DNA from 2 places in the Micromonospora sp. NBC_01412 genome. Region 2 is predicted to be linked to the other one. Evidence: riboswitches for the same ligand, from Rfam matches in the RefSeq annotation. Region 2 holds a riboswitch; the other holds the start of a gene.
The links. A riboswitch is a leader RNA that binds a small molecule or an ion and turns the genes downstream of it on or off. The one in region 2 is predicted to bind S-adenosylmethionine.
Positions count from the first base shown of each region.

Region 1: linked by a shared signal. The riboswitch ahead of OG617_RS30575 (ABC transporter substrate-binding protein) and the one ahead of thrC (threonine synthase) in region 2 are both predicted to bind S-adenosylmethionine.

Region 1 is NZ_CP109528.1:7,017,234-7,029,199, reverse strand. Features, by position in the region: gene OG617_RS30615 (C39 family peptidase) at 94-759, shown strand; gene OG617_RS30610 (YchJ family protein) at 942-1,361, shown strand; gene OG617_RS30605 (mechanosensitive ion channel family protein) at 1,426-2,475, opposite strand; gene OG617_RS30600 (hypothetical protein) at 2,596-3,441, opposite strand; gene OG617_RS30595 (serine/threonine-protein kinase) at 3,477-5,156, opposite strand; gene OG617_RS30590 (N-acetylmuramoyl-L-alanine amidase) at 5,504-6,634, shown strand; gene OG617_RS30585 (HelD family protein) at 6,741-8,786, opposite strand; gene OG617_RS30580 (TetR/AcrR family transcriptional regulator) at 8,877-9,554, shown strand; SAM riboswitch class IV at 9,648-9,759, shown strand; gene OG617_RS30575 (ABC transporter substrate-binding protein) at 10,038-10,931, shown strand; gene OG617_RS30570 (amino acid ABC transporter permease) at 11,012-11,818, shown strand; gene OG617_RS30565 (amino acid ABC transporter ATP-binding protein) at 11,815-11,966, shown strand, end outside.
Region 2 is NZ_CP109528.1:2,508,600-2,520,565, reverse strand. Features, by position in the region: gene OG617_RS11470 (hypothetical protein) at 1-958, opposite strand, end outside; gene OG617_RS11465 (alpha/beta fold hydrolase) at 1,336-4,206, shown strand; gene OG617_RS11460 (ABC transporter permease) at 4,206-5,078, shown strand; gene OG617_RS11455 (GNAT family N-acetyltransferase) at 5,689-6,144, opposite strand; gene OG617_RS11450 (FAD-dependent oxidoreductase) at 6,057-7,211, opposite strand; gene OG617_RS11445 (TetR/AcrR family transcriptional regulator) at 7,312-7,911, shown strand; gene OG617_RS11440 (hypothetical protein) at 8,091-8,801, opposite strand; gene OG617_RS11435 (hypothetical protein) at 8,922-9,386, opposite strand; SAM riboswitch class I at 9,585-9,716, shown strand; gene thrC (threonine synthase) at 9,729-11,015, shown strand; gene OG617_RS11425 (GNAT family N-acetyltransferase) at 11,382-11,966, shown strand, end outside.

The DNA of each region.
Region 1 (11,966 bases), 3.6 Mb from region 2:
GGGCCCGTCCCCCCGAACCTGACCCCCCTCGCGGCACACGTCGCTTCCCAGCGGGTGTTGCCGCGTGTCCCCCGACCAGAGGAGCACGCCATCATGCGTACCGATCTGATCCGTAAGACTGTTCTTACCGCTGCTGGTATCGCCGCCACCGCCGGTGGTATCGCTGTCCCCGCCATCGCCGTTCAGGCGGCTCCGGCTGAGAAGGCCGTCGCCACCGCGTCGGTGCAGGCCGACCGTAGGGCTGCCGGGGAGCGGCAGCTCGATGTCCGGTACGAGGCTCAGCCGAACTTCTACTACTGTGGTCCGGCTGCCGCGCGTAACGCCCTGTCGGTGCAGGGTAAGGCCATCAGTGTTGACGCCATGGCGAAGGAGATGGGTACCACCGAGGACGGGACTGATTCGATCAACGACATCACTCCTGTGCTGAACAAGGAGACCGGTAAGGCTGACGCGTACCGCAGTGTCGAGATCAAGACCGGCAAGGCCGACGACGGTCAGACCGACAAGTTGCGCGGCGATGTCGTCCGTACCGTCGACAGCGGTCGTGCGGTGGTGGCCAACATCGCCGGCACCTCCACTGACATCGACGGCGGCGTCCACTCGTTCGAGGGCGGCCACTACATCAGCGTCGTCGGTTACCGCGACAACGGCGGCATCGTGAGGATCGCCGACTCGGCCAACCCCGACCAGGCCAGCTACGAGGTCACCGTCGACAACCTTGCCGACTGGACCGCCACCCGCGGCTACGCCACCTCCTGACAACGACAACGCCAACGCCAACGACAACGCCAATGACAAGGGCCGGCCCCCACCCGGGGACCGGCCCTTTCGTCGTCGGTCAGCCGACCAGGTCCCGTCGGGCGTGCGAAGGGCCGGGGCGCCCGGGACAGAGCCAGGGAGCCCTCGCCCAGATGTCCCGACCGCTGCGGCAGGATGGGGACGTGGCGAAGAAACCCGCTCGGCGCGGCGCACCCCGAGACGCGACCGGACCCTGCCCGTGCGGGAACAGCCTGCCCTACCCGGAGTGCTGCGGACCGCTGCACCGAGGCGAGACGGACGCAGCCACCGCCGAGGCGCTCATGCGGTCCCGGTTCAGCGCGTTCGCCGTCGGCGACACCGCCTACCTGCTGCGCAGCTGGCACTCCTCGACCCGACCCGAACGGCTGCGCCTCGACCCCGGCCAGCGGTGGACCCGGCTGGAGATCCTCGGAGCCGAGCACGGCGGCCTGTTCGACAGCGCCGGCACGGTCGCGTTCCGGGCCCACTACCGCGAAGGCGGACAGCCCGGGACACTCACCGAGCACAGCCGCTTCACCCGCGAGGACGGCCACTGGGTCTACGTCGACGCGCTGCCGGACTGACCGCCTCTGCCTCCCAGACGCGGGGTGGACCGGGCCCGCCGCCCATCCACCCCGCGCCCCGGTGTCAGCGAGCCGGGGCCTCCCCGTCCGGCCGGGGAATGACCACCGTGGCGTCACCCGGCAACCGATCGTGGTCGCCGCCGCGCTGCGCATACGGCGGGGTCGGCTCCGACCCGACGTACGGGACCACCGGCTGGGTCGGCTCGACACCGTCGCCGGACAGCCGGGGCACCACCTGGGTCCGGTCAGGATCCTCGCCAGCCGTGACCACCTGCGTGCGGTCGGGGTCGTAGCCGGACCCCCTCGGCACCACCTGCGTCCGGTCGGCGTCCCCGGCCACCGGGACGACCGGCTCGACCCCCTCGGCGTCCCCGGCCGCCGGCCCCGTCGCCGCCAGCCGGGCCGCCACGTCCCGCCGACCCGCCTGGTACGCCCGCGCGTGCGTCGCGATCAGCTGCGACTCCCGCTCCGCCCGGCTCAGCCACGACTCCCACCGACTCTGCATCGGCCGGACCAGCCCACCGCCCACCCCGACGACGAGAATCCCGCCGACAGTCGCCAGCACAGCGACCAACACCGGCGTGGTCACCGCCGTCGCCACGCCGATCTGGTTGAGCGCCGCGATGACACCCAGCCCGAGGATGAACACCGACGCGATCGTCGCCAGCACCCGCCCGTACGACAGACCACCCAGCGCACTGCTGATGATGTCCTTCACCGCGTGCGCGATAGCCGCCGCGACCACCACGATCACGATCGCCACGAACGCCCGGGGCAGCCACGCGATCACCCCGGCGATCAGATCCGAGATCGGGTTCGGACCCCAGATACCGAAGGCGAGCTGCAACGTCACCAGCAGCACCCCGTAGTAGGCGAGCTTCGCCACGATGTCGCTCGCGTCGTACCTGGACCGGGCCAACGCGGCCTTGACCCCGCCGCGCTCCACCGCCCGGTCGAAGCCGACCCGCTCCAGCACCTTGTCCACGACCTTCAGCACGGCCTTCGCGACCAGCCAACCAGCCACCAGGATCGCCACAAAACCAAGAGCCTTGGGCAGGAACAGCAGCACCGCACGCAGGGCATCCCCCACCGCGTCACCGAAGTTGTCACTCATCGAAGGGTCCCTCACACCAGTAGGTCGCAACAGATCCGCCCGTCCTACCCCGACCGCCCAACCCGCAAACGCCCCGACACCCCGACACCGACCACCGGCGGCGCCCACAGACGTCCGCCGTCAGCGCCGCCGGCAGACGTAACTGACCTCGGTGCCGGCCTGCACCGCCGACGGCTCAACGATGTTGACCGTCGCCGTCTCACGCGTCGCGCCCACCCCGCTGAAGGACCACTTCAGGGGCAGCGCCACCGTCCGCTGCCCCCGCCCGACCCGCTCGCCGACCAGCGCCCCCGGCGTCGACCCGGAACGCAGCCACTGGTAGCGGATCGTGCCGGCATTGCCGTTGGTCCGCACCGTCGCGACCACCTCCACCGTCACGTCACACCGGTCGCCGGCGGGCTCGGTCACCGCCACCGTGACCCCTTCGATCACCAGGGGACTCAGCCGCTGCCAGACGAACAGCCCGACCACCACCACCAACACCACAGTGACCAGGGTGGACAGCACCGAGACGACCCGCCGCCACGCCGACCGGGGCCGCCGGACCGAGCCCGACTGCCGCCAGGCCGGGGCAGCCGGCACCCCCGGCCCGAACCGCACCTCGCCCACCGACCCGCCGACGGTCGGCCCAGCCACCGTGGCCGGTGCGGTCCCGCCGGCCCCGATCGTGGGACCGGTAAAGCCCCCGGCGGTACGCGCAGAGCCGCCCCCGCCCCACGTCGCGTCCGGGCCGCCCGGCCCGGGCGGCCCGGACGGCCACGCCCAGCCCCCTGCGGGCGGCACAGTCGCAGCGGGCTGGCCGCCCAGCCCAACCGTGCCGCCCAGCCCGACCGTACGGCCGAGGTCCACCGTCCGGCCCAGGTCGGCGGTCGGCTCCCCCGGGCCCGGCCGCCCCGAGCCGGACGGCGTCCCGGGGCGCACACCACCGAGTGGCAGTGCCGTCGTCGGCTCGTTCGGATCGCTCATCGCCAGCCTCCCGGCATCATCGTCGGTCGCCCCGGTCAGCCCGGCGTGCAGAACGACTGCAGGCTCACGTACGCCGGCCCACCCGACCCGGCCGAGTTGCCCGCGGCGTCGACGGCGGTGACCTGCACCGGGATACGCTCGCTTTCGGCGGGGCGGTCGAACGGGCCGAGAGTGCCCTCGAACACGCCCTTGCCGACCGACGACATGACCACCGTGCCGGACTGCCCGCCAGACGTGTAGCGGAACGACACCCGCAGCCCGTCGGCGCCCGACCGGTCGTCGGTGACCGTCACCGTGACCGGGGTCGACGTCGCCCCGTACGGGCAGCCCCTCGGATCCAGGGTGGTCCACTGGGCACTCGGCACCCCGACCGTGGGGGCGGTGACGTCCCGCGCCGGCGGGGTGCCGGCCGCGGTGGGGGTCGGCGTCGCAGTCCGGGTGGGCCGGCCCGTCGGCGTTGGGGGCCGGGACGTGGGGGCTCCGGTCGTCGGCCCGCCGGTGGTCGGGGCGATGACCGAGGGCGTCGGCGTGACCGGCGGCGGGGTCGGCGTGACCGGCGGCGGCGTGGCGGATCCGGAGGCCGGGTCGACCGGCGCCGGGGCGGCGACCGGGGCGGCGTCGTCCGCCACGGCCACCACGTCGGGCTCGGCGCCGGAGGCGTACCGGTAGCCGACGCCACCGACCAGTACAGCCGCGACCAGGGCACCGCCGAGCAGGGCCGGGCGGGCCCGACCGGTGCGCATCCGTCGACCGGTACGGATCTCCCGACCCGTGCCCAGGTTGCCGTCCGGCACGAGGACCGTGCTGGCCACGCTGGTGCTGCCGCCCGAGGCATCGGAGAACGGGAAGAACGCGGCCAACAGGGCGGCCCGCCGAGCCAGCTCGCGCACCCCACGCTCCTCCCAGTCCGCCCCGTACCCCTCGGCGGCGATCTGCTCCAGGATGCCGAGGAAGACGTGCGCCGGTTGGGGTCGCTCGGCGGGCAGCTTGGCCATCCCCCAGCGCAACAGCTCGTGCACCGGCGGCGGAGCCGGGTCGGTGGGGACCGGCGCGTACGCGTGCTGCTCGCGCAGGGCCAGCAGACTACGGCCGTCGTACGGGGGGTGACCGGTCAGACACTCGAAGAAGGTGGCCGTGGCGGCGTAGATGTCGCAGGCCGGGGACGCCGCCGCGCCCGTCCACTGCTCCGGGGCCATGTAACGGGGCGTGCCGGTCACCGTGGTGGCCGACTCCCGGCCGACCGGCATGGCGATGCCGAAGTCCGCGAGCTTGCTCTCCCCCTCGGCGGTGACCAGCACGTTCTCGGGCTTGTAGTCGCGGTGCACCACGCCCCGCGCGTGCGCGGCGGCGAGCCCGGCGAGGGACCCCTTGAGGACGCGGAGCGCGGCCTCCGGCCCGGTCGGCCCGTTGGCGCGCAGCATCTGCCGTAGCGACACCCCGTTGACCAACTCCATCACGATCGCCGCGCCCCCGGTCGACTCGACGTACTCGTAGAGCCGGGAAACGTGCGGATCGTCGATGTCGGCCAGCAGCCGGGCCTCGGCTCGGAAGGGATCGCGGAAGGCCGGGTCCGCGCCGAGGACGCCGACGAGGTACTTCACGGCGACCGGCGTGCCGGACGCGTCGTGGGTGGCGAGCACCACCCGCCCGGACGCGCCCGAGCCCAGCTCGCGCACCTCGGTGTAGCCGGACACCCGCCAGCTGTTCCCACTCATTGGACGGTCTCCACGGCTCTTCCGGATTTATGCCCGGCACACAGGGACGCCGCTCATTGTGGCGGGCGCTGTCCAGTCCGCCATCGGCGCAACGGTTGCATCCTCCGCGCCGCACGTCGGTGCCTTGCTTGTCGTCCGCTCGGCTTGACTGTGGGTGGTGCCCCACCCCCTAGCGCATCCTAGGAAGCTAGGTGTACGGGTAGGCGGGCTGGCGGGTATCCGTATCGACACCGACTCCCTGCCCGCCACCTCTGGTGTTGCCCGCCAGCTGGAAATATCCTCCACCTCACGCGTTGCCCCTGAAGCTCCTTTTCACCCCGGCCGTCGTCGGCCACAGAGGAGATGTCATGCACTTCGACCACCCCGAGCTGGACCGCCGCACCCTGTTGCGGGCCGGACTCGGCGCGGCGGCTGTCGCCGTCGTCGGCACGGAACTGGCGTTCCCCGTCGCCGCGCAGGCGTCCGAATCGGACGTCGATTGGATCATCAGCTGCGACGAGTGGGGTGCCCGGCCGCCGGCCGGCTCCCTGCCGCTCAGCGCCATCGCCACCAACAAGATCATCGTGCACCACATGGCGTTCCCGAACGTCACCGACTACTCGCGGGACCAGGCCGTGAAACTGGCCCGGGACTGCCAGGACCTGCACATGGACGGCAACGGCTGGTCCGACACCGGCCAGCACTTCACCGTGAGCCGGGGCGGGCACGTGCTGGAGGGCCGGCGCGGCAGCCTCGAGCGGCTGGCCGCCGGCGACCGGCAGGTGATCTCGGCGCACTGCCCCGGGGAGAACGGCCGGGCCATCGGCATCGAGAACGAGGGCACGTACGTCACCGAAACGCCGCCGCAGGAGCTGCTGGACTCGCTGGTCCGGCTCTGCGCCACGGTCGGCCGCCGGTACGGCCTGCACGCCCACGACATCTTCGGGCACTGGGACTTCCGCACCACCGCGTGCCCGGGAGCCGCGTTCTACCGGCAGTTCCCGGAACTGCGCCGGCGGGTCTTCCGCGAGCTGGGCACCAGCATCGGCGACGTGCCGGCCCGCCGCTGGCCGGACCTGTGGCGGTTCGTCAGCTCCCCCACCGTGCGGGTGGTGCAGTACCTGCTCACCCACCACGGCTACGTCGTGCCGGTGAACAACGCGTTCGACGCCGCGACCGTCGCCGCCGTGCAGGACTGGCAGGCCCGCAACGGCATCCCGGTCGACGTCGACGCCACCCTCACGGAGCCGACCTGGGAGACCCTCGCACCCGAGCTGGACAAGAACGCCACCGGCGCCCCGGTCAGCGCCGTGCAGTTCATCCTGAACTCGAAGGGCTACGCCGACGTCACGGTGACCGGCGAGTTCGACCACCCCACCAAGAAGGCCGTCCAGGACATCCAGCGGCTGCATGGCCTGCACCCGAACGGCAAGGTCAGCACCAGCACCTGGTGCGCGCTCGTCGGCGGCGTGGTCCGCCAGTCGTTCCAGGCGGGCTGACCGGCCCACGGTCGTGGTGGGGCGGGTCCGGCCGTGGGCCGGCCCCACCACGCACGCCCGGGTGCCCGTAGGAGGCCGCAGGACACGGGGGCGGCACCTCGGCCGGTCAGCCGCGCAGCGCCGCCGGCAGGGGCCGGTGGTGGACGATGTCCAGTCGGGACACCGCCCTGGTCAGGGCCACGTACAGCCGGTGCGGGCCGCGCGCCTCGGCGGCCACGATGTCCGCCGGTTCGACCAGCACCACGTGGTCGTACTCCAGGCCCTTGGCCAGGGTCACGGGCAGCAGGGTGACCCGGGCCGACGGATCCACCTCGTCCACCCCGGCGGCCGGGACGCCGGCGGCGCGCAGCGGGCCGGCGAGCCGCGCGACGGCCGCGTCGACGCCGATGACCGCGACCGAGCCCGCGTACCCGAGCGCGTCCCGGACCGCGTCGAGGACGCCGGCGACCAGGTCGTCGGCGTGATGTACGCGCAGGTGGCCGTCGGCGCGGACGGACCGGGTCGGCGGCACGTCCACGCCGAGCGTCCCGAGCAGCCGGTTGGCCGGCGCCAGCACCGCGCCGGGCACCCGGAATCCCGCGGTCAGCGGCACGACCCGGGCCGTGGGCCGGCCCAGGTGGGTCAGCTGGTCGGGCCAGCTCCGCGCCGCCCACGGCGTCGTGCCCTGGGCCAGGTCGCCGAGCACGGTGAGGGAGCCGTGGACGCTGCGGCGGGCGAGGGCGCGGCACTGCATCGGCGAGAGGTCCTGCGCCTCGTCGACGATGACGTGGCCGTATCCGGGGGGATGCTCGATCAGCCCGGCGACCTCGTCGAGCAGGACGAGGTCGGCCGCGGACCAGCGGGCGGTCCGGGCGCCGCGCGGGCGGGTCCAGCGGACGGCGTTCTGCTCGTCGGCGGTGAGCGTCCCGTCGGCCGCCTCGGCGAGCGCATCCGGGTCACCGAGCAGCCTCGCGAGCAGCTCCTCGGGGCGCACGGCGGGCCAGGCCCGGTCGAGGAGGTCGCGGACCGGGGCGCAGCGGCCCACCCGCCGCGCCCAGGCGGCGCCGGACAGCTCCACGCGTCGCTCGGCCTGTCGTTGCAGCAGGCCCACGACCCGGGACCGCAGCCGCTCCCGGCCGATCCCGTAGGGCGGGGACTCCCGCCGGATCTCGGCGACCAGTCCGGCGACGGCCCCGGCGGGCAACCGCCAGCGGTAGGACCCGTCGGGCACGGTGAGCGCCTCGGCGGGTACGCGAAGGCGTCCGTACAGCGCCCGGTCGAGCACGGCGGCCATCCGGATGTCCTGCTTGACGGCGGCTGCGGCATCGTCGACGACGACGGTGGCCGCGATCGGGTGCCGGGCCAGGAGGTCCTCCAGGGTCCGCTGGTCGACGTCGACCTCGCCGAGCGCGGGCAGCACGGCCGAGACGTACCGCAGGAAGGCCGGGTTCGGGCCGATCACCAGCACCCCGGTGCGGCCGAGCTGCCGCCGGTGGGTGTAGAGCAGCCAGGCGGCGCGGTGCAGCCCCACGGCGGTCTTGCCGGTGCCGGGCGCGCCCTGGACGCAGACGGACGTGTCGAGGTCGGCGCGGACCAGCTCGTCCTGTTCGGGCTGGATGGTGGCGACGATGTCGCGCATCGGGCCGATCCGGGGACGCTCGATCTCCGCCGCCACGAGCCGGCTGCCGCCGCCGAGTTCCTCCCCCCGGTCGAGGTGCTCGTCCTCGAACCCGGTCAGCCGGGCCGGGGCCAGCGGGGTGGAGCTCCACCCGTACCGGCGGCGGACCGCGACGCCGAGATGGTCCCGGGCGGTGGCCCGGTAGAAGGTGCGCGACACCGGCGCCCGCCAGTCGATGACGAGCGGGTGGCCGGCCTCGTCGGTGATGTGGCGGCGGCCGAGATGGTAGCGCTGGCCGGCGTGCTCGCCCGCCTCGGCGGCGACGCCGAACCGGAGGCGGCCGAAGTAGGGCGGGGCGTCCGGCTCCTCGGCGAGTTCCTTGGCGTGGGTCCGCAGCATCCGGCCGAGGGTCTCGGCGGTCCACCGGTCGCCGGCCACGTCCGCGCCGGTGGCCACCCGGTGCCGGGCGGTGTCGCGCATCCGGTCGAGCGCGGCGCGGGTCGCGGCAAGGTGCGCCTGCTCCCGCGCGAGTTCCCGGTCTACCCGGTCGTCCATGGCAACCTCCGATGAAATAACTTAACCGGGTTAACACTCTAACTCAGTTATGAAATTGACCTGGTATCGGTCGCTGATAGCCTGGTCCGCGTGACCGGAGAGCAGGGACTGCGCGAACGCAAGCGGCAGCGCACCCACGACGCGATCTCGGCGGCGGCGATCTCGCTGTTCGTCGAGCGAGGCTTCGACCGGGTGTCGGTCGCCGAGGTGGCCGCGGCGGCGGAGGTCTCCAAGCCGACGCTGTTCAAGTACTTCGCCACGAAGGAGGACCTGGTCCTGCACCGGATCGCCGACCACCGGGGCGAGTCGGCCCGGGTGGTGCGCGGCCGACACCCGGGCGAGGCGCCGCTCGCCGCGCTACGCCGGCACTTCCTCGACGGGCTGGACCGCCACGACCCGGTCACCGGTCTCAACGACGACCCGCGGGTGTTGGCGTACCACGGGATGGTCTTCTCGACCCCGAGCCTCGCCGCCCGGCTGGCCGGGCACGCCGCCGCCGAGGAGGCGGCGCTGGCCGATGCCCTCGACGACGCCGCCGGCACGCGCCGCGACGAGCGGGGACGGCCGGTGGCCGGGGCCCGGCCCGACGGGCTGACCGGCCGGCTCGCGGCGGCACAGATCGTCGCGGCGCAGCGGGTGCTCGCGCGGGACAACTGGCGCCGTCTCACCGAGGGGCGCACCGCCGCGCGGGCACACCCGGAGGCGGTCGCCGCCGCCGACCACGCCTTCACGCTGCTCGGCGCCGGCCTGGCCCCGTACCGGGGCTGAACCTCGGCGAGGGCCGTGTCCGACGTGGCGCCGGAGTGAGCGTGGTCATAACGACTGGACGCCCGGCCCGGTGCCGTTGCTAGGCTCCCCCCAGGTCATGAGCGCCAGCGTCAAGCCCCGGCTCGCTGGCCGGCAACCCTCCTCCGCGGTGGGGTGCCCCGGGTGAAGACCAGGCACCGGAGTGTCACCGGTGCAAGCGTGGCCTGGTCCCCAGGTCAACACCGACCTTGGAGAACCATGTCTGCTCGTCCTTGCGTCCTGCTCGGTGCCGCCCGCTCGGCACCGGCCGCGTCACCATCCCGCCCCGCGCTGATCAGGCGCCGGCACGTGGACCTGATGCGGGTGTGCAGCGACGGCTGTCGCCGTCACGCGGCGCGCTGAGCGCCTCCCCTCTTCCGTAGCAGCCCCTTCCGCGGTGCCCCACCGGCGTGCCGCGTCCGACGGTGTGCCGTCCGCACGCCGCCCTCATCCCAGGAGACACCTGTGCGATTCCTCCCTGCCCTGACCAGGTTCGCCGCGCTGGGCGTCGCGGCCGTCGTCGGCGCCGCCGCCCTCACCGCCTGCGGCGACGACACCTCGGCCGCCGCCGAGAACCCGTACGGCCTGGTCCAGCCCGGCGTGCTGCGGGCCGGCACCCTCACCGACGCGCCGCCGAACGTGTACCTGAAGGACGGAAAGTTCACCGGCTTCGACAACGACCTGCTCACCGCGGTCGCGGAGAAGATCGGCCTGAGGGTGGAGTTCGTCGGCACCGACTTCTCCGCGCTGCTGTCGCAGGTCAACAACCGCAAGTTCGACGTGGGCAGTTCCTCGATCACCATCACCGAGGCGCGGAAGAAGACCGTCGACTTCGGCAACGGCTACGACTTCGGCTACTTCGGGCTGGACGTCCCGGCCGGTTCCCCGATCACCGGGTTCGACCAGCTCGCCGGCAAGCGGGTGGTGGTCGTGCAGGGCACCGTGCAGGACGACTACGCCACCGGCCAGAAACTGGACCCGGTGCGGGTGCCGGACTACAACGGCGCGCTCAACCAGCTCAGGGCCGGCACCGCCGACGCCTGGATCGCCCCGGCCGAGATCGGCGAGAAGTCCGCCGCCGACAGCGGCGGGAAGATCACGGTGGCCGCGAAGCAGCTCAGCCCCACCCCGACCGCGTACGCGGTGGCCAAGGGCAACGACGCGCTGCGCGCGGCGCTGGACAAGGGCCTCGACGAGGTCATCGCCGACGGCACCTGGAGCCGGTTGCAGGAGCAGTACTACCCGGGCCGGCCGGTCCCGGCGGACTTCAAGCCGGGCAGCGGCTCGGTGCCGGTGCCGGGCGCATCGGCGGCGGCCCCGTCCGGGTCTGCCGCGCCGTCGCCGTCGGCGTCGTCCTGAGTACGCGGGCGTGACGGCACGGGCGACGCCGGGCCGACGGTACAGATGACCAGCGAGCGGGGCGGACGGGAAGACGACTGATGGATCCACTGAGCACCCTGTGGGAGACCTTCTTCGACTGGGACTCCATGCGTGCGGCGCTGCCCGAGATGCTGACCGTCGGGCTGCCCAACACGCTGATCCTGGCGGTCTCGGCCGCCCTGCTCGGCTCGCTGCTGGGCATGCTGCTGGCGGTCGCGGGCATCTCGCGTACCCGGTGGTTGCGCTGGCCGGCGCGGGTGTACACGGACGTCTTCCGCGGCCTGCCGGCGGCGGCGACGATCCTGCTCATCGGCGTCGGCCTGGCACCGCTGGGCATGCAGGTGTGGGGGCCGAACCCGTACCCGCTGGGCATCCTGGCGCTGTCGCTGATCGCGGCGGCGTACATCGGGGAGATCTTCCGGGCCGGCATCCAGAGCGTGGAGGCCGCCCAGCTGGAGGGGGCCCGGGCGCTGGGGTTCTCCTGGGGCGAGGCGATGCGGCTGGTGATCATCCCGCAGGGGGTCCGCCGGGTGCTGCCGGCCTGGGTGAACCAGCTCATCGCCCTGATCAAGGACTCCAGCCTGGTCTACTTCCTCGGCCTGGTGGCCAGCCAGCGGGAGCTGTTCCGGATCGGGCAGGACCACGCGGCGACCACCGGCAACGAGTCGGCGCTGCTGCTGGCGGGCCTGCTCTACCTGACGCTGACCGTGCCGCTGACCCACGCGGTGAACTGGATCGACCGGCGGCTGCGGCAGGGCCGGCCGGCCACGGCGGCCGAGGACGACGGCGCGCTGGCGCTCGCCGGGCAGAACGCGCTGCCCGGCGACGCCGCCGCCCGCGCGAGCACGGGAAAGGACGAGCGATGAGCACCGCGACCGGCACGACGACCCCGGTGAGCCTGAGCGTGCGGGACGTGCACCTCGCCTTCGGCGCCAACCGGGTGCTGCGCGGCGCGAGCCTGGACGTCGGCCGGGGCGGCACGGCCTGCGTCATCGGGCCGTCCGGGTCGGGCAA
Region 2 (11,966 bases):
CGGCCAGCCACCGCTCCCGGTCGAGCCGGTCGATCCGTTCCCGCAGCAGCACGTCCAGCTCGTCGAGGATGACCGGCTGGAGCTGCCTGGCGGCGCTCTGCGCGTTGTTCCGGGCGGCGGTGAGCTCGGTCGGCCCGCCCGCCCCCGGGGCGCCCCCGGCCTGGGGCGGGTCGGTCGGGGCGGAGAGCGCGGCGAGCCGCTCGACGGCCCGCTGGTAACTGTCGAGCGGGGCGAGCACGTTGGCGCCGAGTTTGGTGCTCTCCGTGCTGTCGACCGCCGCGCGCAGGTCGGCGACCAGGTCGGTGGCGGGAGTGAGGGCGGCCACCCGCAGGCCGGCCAGCTCGGGCCCGGTGCGGAGCTGCTCGGCGGCCGGGCGGCGGGCGGCGAGGGTGGCCAGGTCGGCGAGGCGGCCGGCGGTCACGAGGGCCTCGGGCAGCTCCTCGCTGACGGCGTCCTGGAGGAAGAACGAGTCCGACTGCGGGTCCCGCATCAGCCCGGATCCCTCCCGCACCTTGCGGTGCAGGGCCAGCAGCAGGTCGGTGACCTCGCCGTACGCGACGAAGGCCGCCTCCGGGTCGGTCAGCGCCCGGTCGGGCAGTGCCTCCAGCTTGGCCCGCAGCCCGGTCCACCGGTCGTGGGTGCGTAGCTGGTCGCCGATGCGGGTGTCCACCGAGGCGGCGTCCTCCACCGCCCGGGTCAGCGCCTCGCGGGACGCGGTCCGCCCGGCGACGGCGGCGGACTGGGCGTCGACCAGGGCCAGGGTGACGGGGCCGAGGGCCCGCAGGTACTCCACGCCCATCCGCTCGCGGACCGCCAGCCCCCGGTCGTCCTCGGTGAGCCGCCGCTGCTGGGCGAAGAGGAACACCACCGGCGCGAGCAGCGCCACGACGAGCAGCAGCGGCAGCACGCGACCCGCGAGGGCGGGCCGCCGGGGGACCCGCTCCGGGGGGACGGTCATGGGTGGCTCCTCCGGCGACGGCGGTGGTGGACGGGCAGGTGTCGGGGGTCGCCGATGCAGTCCCGCTCACCGGACCGGAAAACTAACCGACCAGGCAGGGCATGCAGAGCCGCCGGGCGGTCAGTTTTGCGTCACTTCGAGCGACATCACGCCGTGTGCGCATCGGTTGCACTCCTGGTGTCGATAGCTCGGTTGACATAGATGGATCGGATGTGATTTTGGGAGGAACATCGGAATTCACGTGATCCGAATTCAACTCACTGGGCCGCGCCGGACCCTGCGCGGTCGATCCGATCCGGCAGCCGATCGGCCTCACCGGACGGACGTACGGAGGATCTCAGCCAACGGTCAGGAACGGCCCCGTACCGTTGTGCCCCATGAGATCGCCGTTGCGGGCCGCGCCGGTCCGACGGGCCCTGGGCACCCGCCGCCGCCGGATCGTCGCCGGGTCGGTGGCGGCCGTGCTGGTGGCCGCCGTCGTGGTGTGGGTGACCCGGTCCGACGAGGCCGGCTTCCGCACCGAGTCCGCCCTGGTCACCGTCCGGTCCGGGCCGGCCGGCGACGAGCCGGTGGACCTGGACACCACGTTCTACCTGCCGGACGACGCGTCGGCCGGCCGCAAGGTGCCCGCGGTGCTGCTCGCGCACGGCTTCGGCGGCACCAAGGAGTCGGTCCGGTCCGACGCCGAGGACCTTGCCGCCCAGGGGTACGCGGTGCTCGCCTGGACCGCCCGGGGCTTCGGCCGTAGCGGCGGCCAGATCCACCTGGACAGCCCCGACCACGAGGTGCGGGACGGCGAGCGGCTGCTGGACTGGCTGGCCGCCCGCCCGGAGGTGCGCACCGACGCCCCCGGTGACCCCCGGGTCGGCGTGGTCGGCGGCTCGTACGGCGGCGGCCTGGCCCTGCTGCTGGCCGCCCAGGACCAGCGGGTCGACGCGATCGTCCCCATGATCACCTGGAACGACCTGTCCCGCGCGTTCCTGCCCGAGAGCACCGGCAAGGACGCCACCTCCGGCGTGTTCAAGAAGGGCTGGGCCGGGATCTTCTTCGGCGGCGGTGGCAACGCCGGCTCCGGCCCCGCAGGGCTCTCCGGCACCTCGGCCGCCGAGCCGGAGGGCGCCCCCGCCTCGGCCGGGCCGCCCAGCCCGGCACCGGGCTCGGGGCCGGGCACCGGCTCCGGGCGCACCCCGGCGGGCGCGGCCGACCCGGCCTGCGGCCGGTTCGCCGCCGACGTCTGCGCCGCGTACCTGCGGATCGCCACCACCGGGCAGGCCGAACAGGCCGACGTGGACCTGCTGCGCCGGTCCAGCCCGGCCGGCGTGCTGGAGAAGATCAAGGCGCCGACCCTGCTGGTGCAGGGCGAGGCGGACAGCCTCTTCCCGCTCGCCGAGGCGGACGCCAACGCCCGCGGCATCGCCGCCGCCGGCACCCCGGTCCGGGTCGCCTGGTACACCGGCGGCCACGACGGCGGCGCGGGGCCGCGCAACGACTCCGACCGGGTGAAGTACCTGACCCTCCAGTGGCTGGACCACTACGTCAGGGGCGAGGGCGGGGCACCCGGCGACGACTTCACGTACTCGCGGATCGCCGGCTTCGACGCCCTCGACCGCGGCCTGGTCGCCACCGGCTTCCGTACCGCCGACTACCCCGGCCTGGCCGGCGACGGGCGCCGCGAGGTCGCGGTGACCGGCCCGGCCCAGCCCGTCGCCAACCCGCCGAACGGCAACCCGGCGGCCATCTCGTCGGTGCCGTTCGCCGGCGCGCTCGGCTCGCTGCTGGACGGGGTGGCCGGCGACGTACCCGGCCAGCACGCCCGGTTCGAGTCGGAGCCGCTGGCCGAGGCGGTGGACGTGGCCGGCTCGCCGACCCTCTCGATCCGGGCGGCGTCGCCCACCGGGGAGGCGGTGCTGTTCGTCAAGCTCTACGACGTCGACCCCGACGGCGCGGCGACCCTGCCGAACGGGCTGGTCGCCCCGGTCCGGCTGACCGGGCTGCCGGCGGAGGTCGGGGCCGCGACGCCGGTCACCGTGACGCTCCCGGCGATCGTCCGCCGGATCGAGGCCGGGCACCGGCTGCGGATCACGGTGGCCACCACCGACCAGGCGTACACCACGCCGGCCGAGCCGACCGTCTACACCGTGGCGGCCGGCGACGGCCCGGTCGTGCTGCCCACCGTGGCCGGCGAGCCGATCCCCACCACGGCGGTCGTCTGGCGCTGGGTGCTCGCCGGGCTGCTGGCCGCGATCGCCGTCGGGCTCGTCGCGGTCGTCCTGCTGGCCCGCCGCCGGCACCGCCGCCAGGACAGCTCGGTCCACCCCGAGTACGCGGGCGTCCCGCTGGCCGTCCGGCAACTCCGCAAGGAGTACGCGGACGGCTTCGTCGCCGTGTCGAACGTCGACTTCGAGGTGCACCCCGGCCAGGTCGTCGGCCTGCTCGGGCCCAACGGCGCGGGCAAGACCACCACGCTGCGGGTGCTGATGGGGCTGACCCAGCCGACCGCCGGGGAGATCTACGTCTTCGGCCGCAGGCTGGTCCCCGGCTCGCCGGTGCTGTCCCGGATCGGGTCGCTGGTCGAGGGCCCCGGCTTCCTGCCGCACCTGTCCGGCCTGGACAACCTCAAGGCGTACTGGCGGGCCACCGGCCGGCCCTGGGCGGACGCGCACTTCGACGAGGCGCTGGAGATCGCCGGGCTCGGCGACTCGGTGCACCGCAAGACCCGCAAGTACAGCCACGGCATGCGGCAGCGGCTGGCCATCGCCCAGGCCATGCTCGGCCTGCCCGAGCTGCTGGTGCTCGACGAGCCGACGGACGGCCTGGACCCGCCGCAGATCGCCGAGATGCGCCGGGTGCTCCAGCGCTACGCCACCGACGGGCGGGCGGTGCTGGTCTCCAGCCACCTGCTCGCCGAGGTGGAGCAGACCTGCACCCACGCGGTGGTGGTCAACAAGGGGCGGATCGTGGCGTCCGGCCCGGTCGAGGACATCGTCGGCGAGTCGCCGAGCGTGTTGATCGACGTCAGCGACCCGGCCGCCGCGCGCGACGTGCTGGGCCGGCTGGACGGGGTCACGGTGCTGCCGGACTCCGACGGGAACCTGGTGGTGGACACCAACGGCACCGCCCGCAGCGAGGTGGTGGCGGAGCTGGTCCGGGCCGGGATCGGGGTGGACCGGGTGGTGCCGCGCCGCCGCCTGGAGGACGCGTTCCTCGCCCTGGTGGGCGAGAACTCTCGGGGAAGTGGGGACCGGTGATGACGCAGTCGTCCTCCACGGTGGGCGCGGCGGCGGGCTACCGCCCCTCGGCCACCCTGCCGTTCGCGGCGGAGTTCCGCCGGCAGGCGTCCCGGCGGCGTACCCAGCTCGCGCTCGGGTTCATGGTGCTGCTGCCGTTGATCATCCTGATCGCGTTCCAGTTCGACTCCGGCGAGGACGACCGCAACGGCGGGGGCGAGTTCGCCAGCCTGTCCGACCTGGCCACCTCGGGCGGGCTGAACTTCACCCTCTTCGCGCTGCTGGTCTCGGCGTCGTTCCTGCTGGTCGTGGTGGTGGCGCTGTTCTGCGGCGACACGGTGGCCAGCGAGGCGAGCTGGGGCAGCCTGCGCTACCTGCTGGCCGTCCCGGTGCCCCGGGCCCGGTTGCTCGCGGTGAAGCTGCTGGTCGCGCTCGCGTACTCGGGGCTGGCCCTGCTGCTGCTCGCCGGCACCGCCCTGCTCGCCGGCACCCTCCGGTACGGCTGGGAGCCGCTGAGCAGCCAGGTGTCGGCCCAGTTGGAGCCGGGGGAGGGGCTGCTGCGGCTGCTGGCCGTGCTCGGCTACCTGGCGGTCGTCCTGCTGGCGGTGGCCGGGCTGGCGTTCCTGCTCTCGGTCGTCACGGACGCGGCGCTCGGCGCGGTCGGCGGTGCGGTGCTGCTCTGGATCCTGTCCAGCATCCTGGACCAGATCACCGCGCTCGGCGGGATCCGGGCGTTCCTGCCCACCCACTACGCCAACGCCTGGCTGGGGCTGCTGTCGACGCCGGTGCAGACCGACGACGTGGTGCGCGGCTGCATCTCGGCGATCGCCTACGCCACCCTGTTCTGGTCGCTGGCCTTCTGGCGCTTCACCCGCAAGGACATCACGAGCTGACGGCCGGCAGCGGGCCGATTGCCGGCCACGAGTCGGCGCAGCACCTTGATCGTTTGATGATTAATGAGACGACACGCCGGGTGTCTTCTCCAATCTCAGCAAACGTTCATGGAGAGTGCTGGCCCGCCAGGCACGTTGCGCTCAAGCAGGATTCGCCGGGTCCGGCTCGCACGGGCCGTCGTGGTCGGGCGGGCGTGGGCAGCGGTCGGAACCCTCGATGCGGGCGTCGCACCAGACGCGGGTACGCGCGAACTGGCGAGGTGCCGCCGTCGCACCTCGATGATCATAAAAACCAACCCGCCGGCGCTCGGTAAATCGCGATTCTTGGACAGTTCTCGTCCACGGTGGACGAGAACTGTCCAAGAATCGGGTGCGGTACCGGTGGTGCGACATCGTGGAGCCCCACCGACGGGCGGGCCGTGTGTCGAAGATGGGGATCGGTGGCGCCACATCGCAGTGGACGACGTTGGCCGCTGGACGGTCCGAAGGTAGCGAGGCCCGGCCGAGGGGTGTCCGGCCGAGGGAGCGACGCCCGGTCCGGCGGCTGACGCCTGTGCCCAGGTCGGCGCAGCGCAGGAGGTCGTCTCCATGCCGACCTGCGCCGGGGTGGTCAGGAGTTCACAGAATCTGCCGGATCCACCGCGCTCAACCGCTTGTAGAAGTGGTGCTTCGCGGTTCCGTCCGGCATGTCCGGCGTACGCCCGACTTCCTGGTAGCCGTGCCGTCGGTAGAAGCCGGGCGCCTGGAAGGACATGGTCGCGACGACGGCCCGGTCACAGCCGCGCCGTCGGATCTCGTCCTCGGCGGCGATCAACAGGCGGCTGCCCAAGCCTTGGCCTCGCTGTTCCGATTCCAGCCACAGTGAGGTGATGCCGCCGCAGCCGCCCCAGGTCCACCCGGTGATTCCGCCGAGGAGGACACCACTGTCGTCGGTGAGCCGGATGGAGAACGGCGTTTCGTCGTCCGAGGCGTTGTGTCTCAGTGGTTTGCGCGTTCGATGCTTCGACGGACGAGGCCGCGGATGCCGGGGAGCGTGATCGCCCGGATGGTCAGGTCGCTCATCCATACGTGGAACCGGCTGGGTGGCGCGTACTGGAGCATTCCCCGGCGGGCGAGTGCCTGTCGTTTGGTGGCTTCGGGGCGCAGCCCTGCCTCCCACTCGGCCAGGGCCGCCGGGATGTCGTCGTGCCGCTGCAGGGCGGTGCCGAGTTGGTCGGCTCCGGCCAGTGCGAGGGCCGCGCCGTGTCCGGCGAAGAGCGTGACGCACCATGCCGCGTCTCCGAGTAGCACGACCCGGCCGGTGCTCCAGTTCGGCATGACGACCTGGCTGACGGCGTCGAAGTAGGCGCTGGTCGGGTCCTTGCCGAGATGGCGGATCGCATCAGTTACGCCACCGTCCAGATCCCCGAACGCCGCGCCGAGCGAGTCCACCGGTCCGCGCCTGAGATCGGCGGCCGGGTCTTCGCATCGGTACGTGAAGAACGCCGATGATCGTTCCGGGCCCAGGTTGACGATTGCCGCTGTGCGACGCGGGCCGATGAACGTGGTGGCGGACGATTCGGGCACCCCGGGCACCGGGTGGGTCAGGGGGAAGGCGGCCACGAGGTACGGGAGGTCGACCTGGAAGCCGGAGCCAAACACGGCGGTACGGGTGGCGGAGTGCACTCCGTCGGCACCGACCAACAGGTCGGCGTGCTGGGTGGTGCCATCGCTCAGCGCCACCCGCACGTGGTCGGTGTCCTGGTCGATGGACGTGACGGTGGTGCCGAAGCGGATGTCGGCACGGTCGCGCACCGCTTCGTAGAGCCTGGACTCCAGGTCACCGCGAAACACCGTCATGGCCCGTTTGTCGAGGGCTGCCTCGGCGATGGTGGCCGGCACGGTGAACTTGGGTCGTCCGTCGGCGCGGACCAGCACGGTGGTGAACAGTCCCAGGTCGTGGGCGGACAGCGCGGGGAGCAGGCCGAGGCGTTCGGCGGCGTCGTAGCCCGGCCCGATCAGGTTCACCATGTAGCCGCTGCTGCGGCGGGCCGGGGCGCGTTCCACCACGACGGTGTGCCACCCGTCCTGTCCGAGCCGTAGGGCGGTGGCCAGCCCGGCTATGCCCGCACCCACGATCACCGCATGTTTCATCCAGCACCCCGAAACCAAGAATGAGCATCTGTTCAAACGAGTATGAGCGACTGCTCATCCTGGCGCAACGGCGGCGGGTGGCACCGCCTAGACTCAAGACATGCCGCGCGGAGTAGCCATCCCAGGGCTCAGACAGCAACTCTTCGCTGCCGTCGAGCGGTTGATCGCGCAAGACGGGCTGAGCCGGCTCACCGGCCGGGCTGTGACGCGCGAGGCCGGCGTCGCGACCGGGCTGCTCTACGCACACTTCGCGAACTTCGATGACTTCCTGACCGGATACGCGATCGACCGGGCCTTCCACATCTCCGGCGCGGTGGCCGACCTGCCGGAACGCGCCGGATCGGGCACGGTCGCCGGGAATCTGCACCAAGCCGTCCTGACGACGCCGCTGGGCACGCTGACGGCGTTGACCCGGCTGACAGCCTTCCGGCCCGAGCTGGCGGCCAACGTCGAAGCCACGCTGGGCAGCGGGATCTCCGGGTTGCAGGGGATCGAGCGTGCGATCGCCGGCTACCTGGCCGCCGAGCAGAGACTCGGGCGCGTACCCGCAGGTGCCGACACTGAGGCACTGGCATTGGCGGTGGTCGGCGTGCTGCACCACGTCGCACTCACCGGCCAGACCGACTCAACGACGGACAACCGAATCCAGCGGGCAATCGACGCACTCACCGACGGCTGCCCAGCCGCAGCCCTCTCCTGAGGAGAGGGCTGCGGGGCATTCCGGGGTGCCCATGCTCCCCAGCCGACCGGGGCCTGTTCTTTCCTGGTGGCAGAACTGGCCGAAATGGGGTCTGCTATTCCTGTGCCACGGCCCGTCGTCGCTGCCGGCGGGGCGGTGTCCGGAGTGCGAGGACATCGCCCCGCTGGCAGCGCGATCCGCTATGGCTTGTACGGCGCGTCGGTGTGGCTGACCTCGGTGAACGTGGTTCCGGAGAGCTGGTAGTACGAGGTGCGCCGGATGTCCAGCTCGGCCATGCTGCGGTCGGCGGAGCGGGTCAGCCAGACGACCTTCGCCTTGCCGCCCGACACGGTGATCGAGACGACCGGGGTCCGGTCGTCCAGCTCGGCCAGGCTGCGGTAGACCGGCTCACCGTCGGCGTTGCGCCACACCACCAGCGTGTGGAAGGTGCCGCTGCCCCCGCTGTTCAGGGTGACCGCGCCGACCGCGTCCGCCGCGCCGTCGCCGTCGAGGTCGCCGATCCCGCAGGGCTTCTGAAGGGTGACGGTGGCACCGTCCTCGCCGGACCAGACGCCCTCGGACAGCGGGAGGTAGTCGGCGTACCCCTGGTAGGGGACCTTGGTGCTGCCGACGTGGGCACCGGCGAGCTGCTTGCAGGTCAGCGCGGGCACCTTCTTCGGCGCGGGCTTCGGCGGCGCGGCGGTGGTGCTGGCGACAGTCGGTTCCGGCGGTGCGGCGGGGCCCGTCGTCGCCGGGGCCGGCTCCGGGCCGTCCTCCGCCGGGGCGGCCGGGTCGTCGGCGGCCGGGGCGGAGGTCGTACCCGCCGAGGAGGTCGACCCCCCGGGGTCGCAACCCGCGGTCAACAGGCAGGCCAGGGCGAGGATCGCGAGGCTGGGCAGGGTCCGGCGCATCGGCCAGTTCCTCTCTCGGGGGGTGGGCTTCCCGCACCGTAGCGGCCCCGCGCCACCCGGGTGATCAAGGCCTCGGCCGGGGCCCGTCGACGCAGGGGCCCGACCGGCGGGGCCACCCGGTCAGCCCCCGCAGACCCGCCAGTCGCCACCCTCCTTGACCAGGTTGATGACCCTGTTCCGGTCCGCGATCTTGATGGTCACCTCGGCGCTGGTGTCGCCGTTGGTGGTGGTGTGCACCTGGGTGTCGGTGACCTTGTACCCGTCCAGGGGTGGCTCGGCCTGCCGGGCCCGGGTGAACTCCGCCTCGGTCTGCCGGCCGCGCAGGCGCTCGCAGAGCCGGGCGTACGCGGCCGGGTAGTTGCCCGCCTCCACGTCGTCCAGGTACACGGTCGCGGCGTCCCGGGCCGGGGTGATGGTGCCCTGCACGGTGCGGAACAGCCAGAAGCCACCGCCGGCCGCGCCGGCGCAGCAGAGCAGTGCCACCACGGCGACCACGATGATCACGGTTCGGGTCGTCCGGCTGAGTCCGCGGGACTTCGGGGGTGGCGGTGGCCCGGGCATGCCGGGCATCGGGGGGTACGTCACGCGGTGAGCGTAGAAACCCCAGGCCACCCCGCACGCGGACCCCCCATTGCATCGACTGGGGCCGAATTTCCGAGCGGTGGTCACACCGACGCCGACGGTGACGGTGTGACTGATCTGCGTCCGCGAAATGGCCCACACGCTGAGAACCTCGGGTGGCGGCGCGGGGGATCCGCCGTAGACTCGTGCCCACAACTGAATACCTCATCCAGAGGGGCAGAGGGATACGGCCCGACGAAGCCCCGGCAACCACCCGCGCGCTCGACGACGAGCGGTGCGGACAGGTGCCAATTCCGTCCCCGCCGCAAGGTGCGATGCGGGGAAAGATGAGAGGACCTCCTCGATATGACGTCGACCCTCGCCGCGTCCGGCATCGACACCACCGCCAGCCCCGCCCGCGCCCTGGTCTGCCGGGCCTGCACCGCGCGCTACCCGCTCGCCGCGCAGCACGCCTGCTACGAGTGTTTCGGCCCCCTTGAGGTGGACTACGACACCGCCGCCCTGGCCCGGGTGACCCGCGAGCAGATCGAGGCCGGCCCGCAGAACATCTGGCGGTACGCCGCCCTCCTCCCGGCCGGCCAGGACCCGGCGACCCGGGTGACCGTCGACCCGGGGCTGACTCCGCTGGTCGCCGCGCCCAACCTCGCCGCCGAGCTGGGCATCACCGCCCCGCTCTGGGTCAAGGACGACAGCGCGAATCCCACCCACTCGTTCAAGGACCGGGTGGTCTCGGTGGCCCTCACCGCCGCCCGGGCGCTCGGCTTCACCCGGTTCGCCTGCGCCTCGACCGGCAACCTGGCCAACTCCGTCGCCGCGCACGCGGCCCGCGCCGGGGTCCCGTCGGTCGTGTTCATCCCCAGCGACCTGGAGGCGGGCAAGGTGGTCACCACCGCCGTCTACGGGGGCGAGCTGGTCGCCGTCGACGGCTCGTACGACGACGTGAACCGGCTCTGCGGCGAGCTGGTGGAGACCGACGAGTTCGAGGACACGGCGTTCGTCAACGTCAACGTCCGCCCGTACTACGCCGAGGGCTCCAAGACCCTCGGGTACGAGGTGGCCGAGCAGCTCGGCTGGCGCATCCCGGCCCAGGTGGTCATCCCGATGGCCAGCGGCGAGCTGCTCACCAAGATCGACAAGGCGTTCAGCGAGCTGGTCGAGATCGGCCTCGTCGAGGCCCCGGCCGGCGGCTGGAAGGTCTTCGGCGCACAGTCCGCCGGCTGCAACCCGATCGCCGCCGCCCTGCACGCCGACACCGACGTCATCACCCCGGTCAGGCCGACCGGCATCGCCAAATCGCTCAACATCGGCGACCCGGCCGCCGGCCTGTACGCGCTGGAGGCCGTCCGACGCACCGACGGCTGGATGGAGTACGCCGACGACGACGAGATCCGCGACGGCATCCGGCTGCTGGCCCGGACCACCGGGGTCTTCGCCGAGACGGCCGGCGGGGTGACCGTGGCCGTGCTGCGCAAGCTGGTCGAGTCCGGCCGGCTCGACCCGGCGGCGGAGACTGTGGTGTTCAACACCGGCGAGGGGCTGAAGACCATCGACGCCATCGCCGGCCAGGTCGGCCCGACCCACCGGATCAGGCCCTCGCTGCGCGCCGCCCGGGACGCCGGCCTGCTCGGCTGACTGTTCCATCGACCCTGGTGCGGCATGCGGCCCTTCCCCTGGCCTGCCCCGGAAGCGCCGCATGCCGCACCCCACCGCTCCGGACCCGACCGTCCGGTGGACGGGTTGATCCACCGGACGGGGGATGAGGCGGATCCACCGGGTAACGGACTTTTTGCCGTGGGTGAGAGAAACCCACCGCCGGGGACTTGACGGCAGGAACCGGACGGCGCAAGATGCTCGGTGCGGGAGGGCGTTTCGCCGAAGACTTTCAGTTCTTGCGACCCAACGCCGAAGGCGTTGTGCGATCGTCCCTCCCGACCACGTCCGATCGGGCCAGCGATTAATTCGCTGGCCCGATCGTCTTTCCCGGGTCACCCTCAGCCCATGGGCATCACGATCACGCCGGTCGACCCGGCCGACCAGGGCGCCGTCGACGCGGCGTACCGGATCAGGGCGGCGGCCGAGGCTGCGGACGTCCCCGACTTCCCGCCGCTGTGCCGGCGGCGGTTCGAGGCCGGGCTCCGCCACCCGATGCCGGGCGTGATGCCGGTCTGGGCGCTCGCCCGCCGCGACGGCGTGCCGGCCGGCTACCTCGGCCTGATCCTGCGGCAGCTCGACAACACCGACAACGCCACCGTGGACCTGTTCGTGGACCCCGAGCACCGCCGGCACGGGGTCGGCCGGGCGCTGCACGAGCACGGCCTGCGGGTGCTGCGCGAGCGGGGGCGCAAGCGGGTGGCCGGGATGGCCGTCTCGGCCCTGCCCGACGGGCCGGGCCGCGACGGGGCCGGCGGAGCGTTCGCCGCTGCGGTGGGCGGGCGACCGGTGCTCGCCCAGGTCCGCCGCCGGCTCGACGCCGCCCGGCTCGATCCGGCCGCGCTCGACGCGCTGCTCGCCGACGCCCGGCCCGCCGCCGGCTACCGCATCGTCCGCTGGCGGGGGCCCGCCCCCGAGGAGTACGTCGCCGAC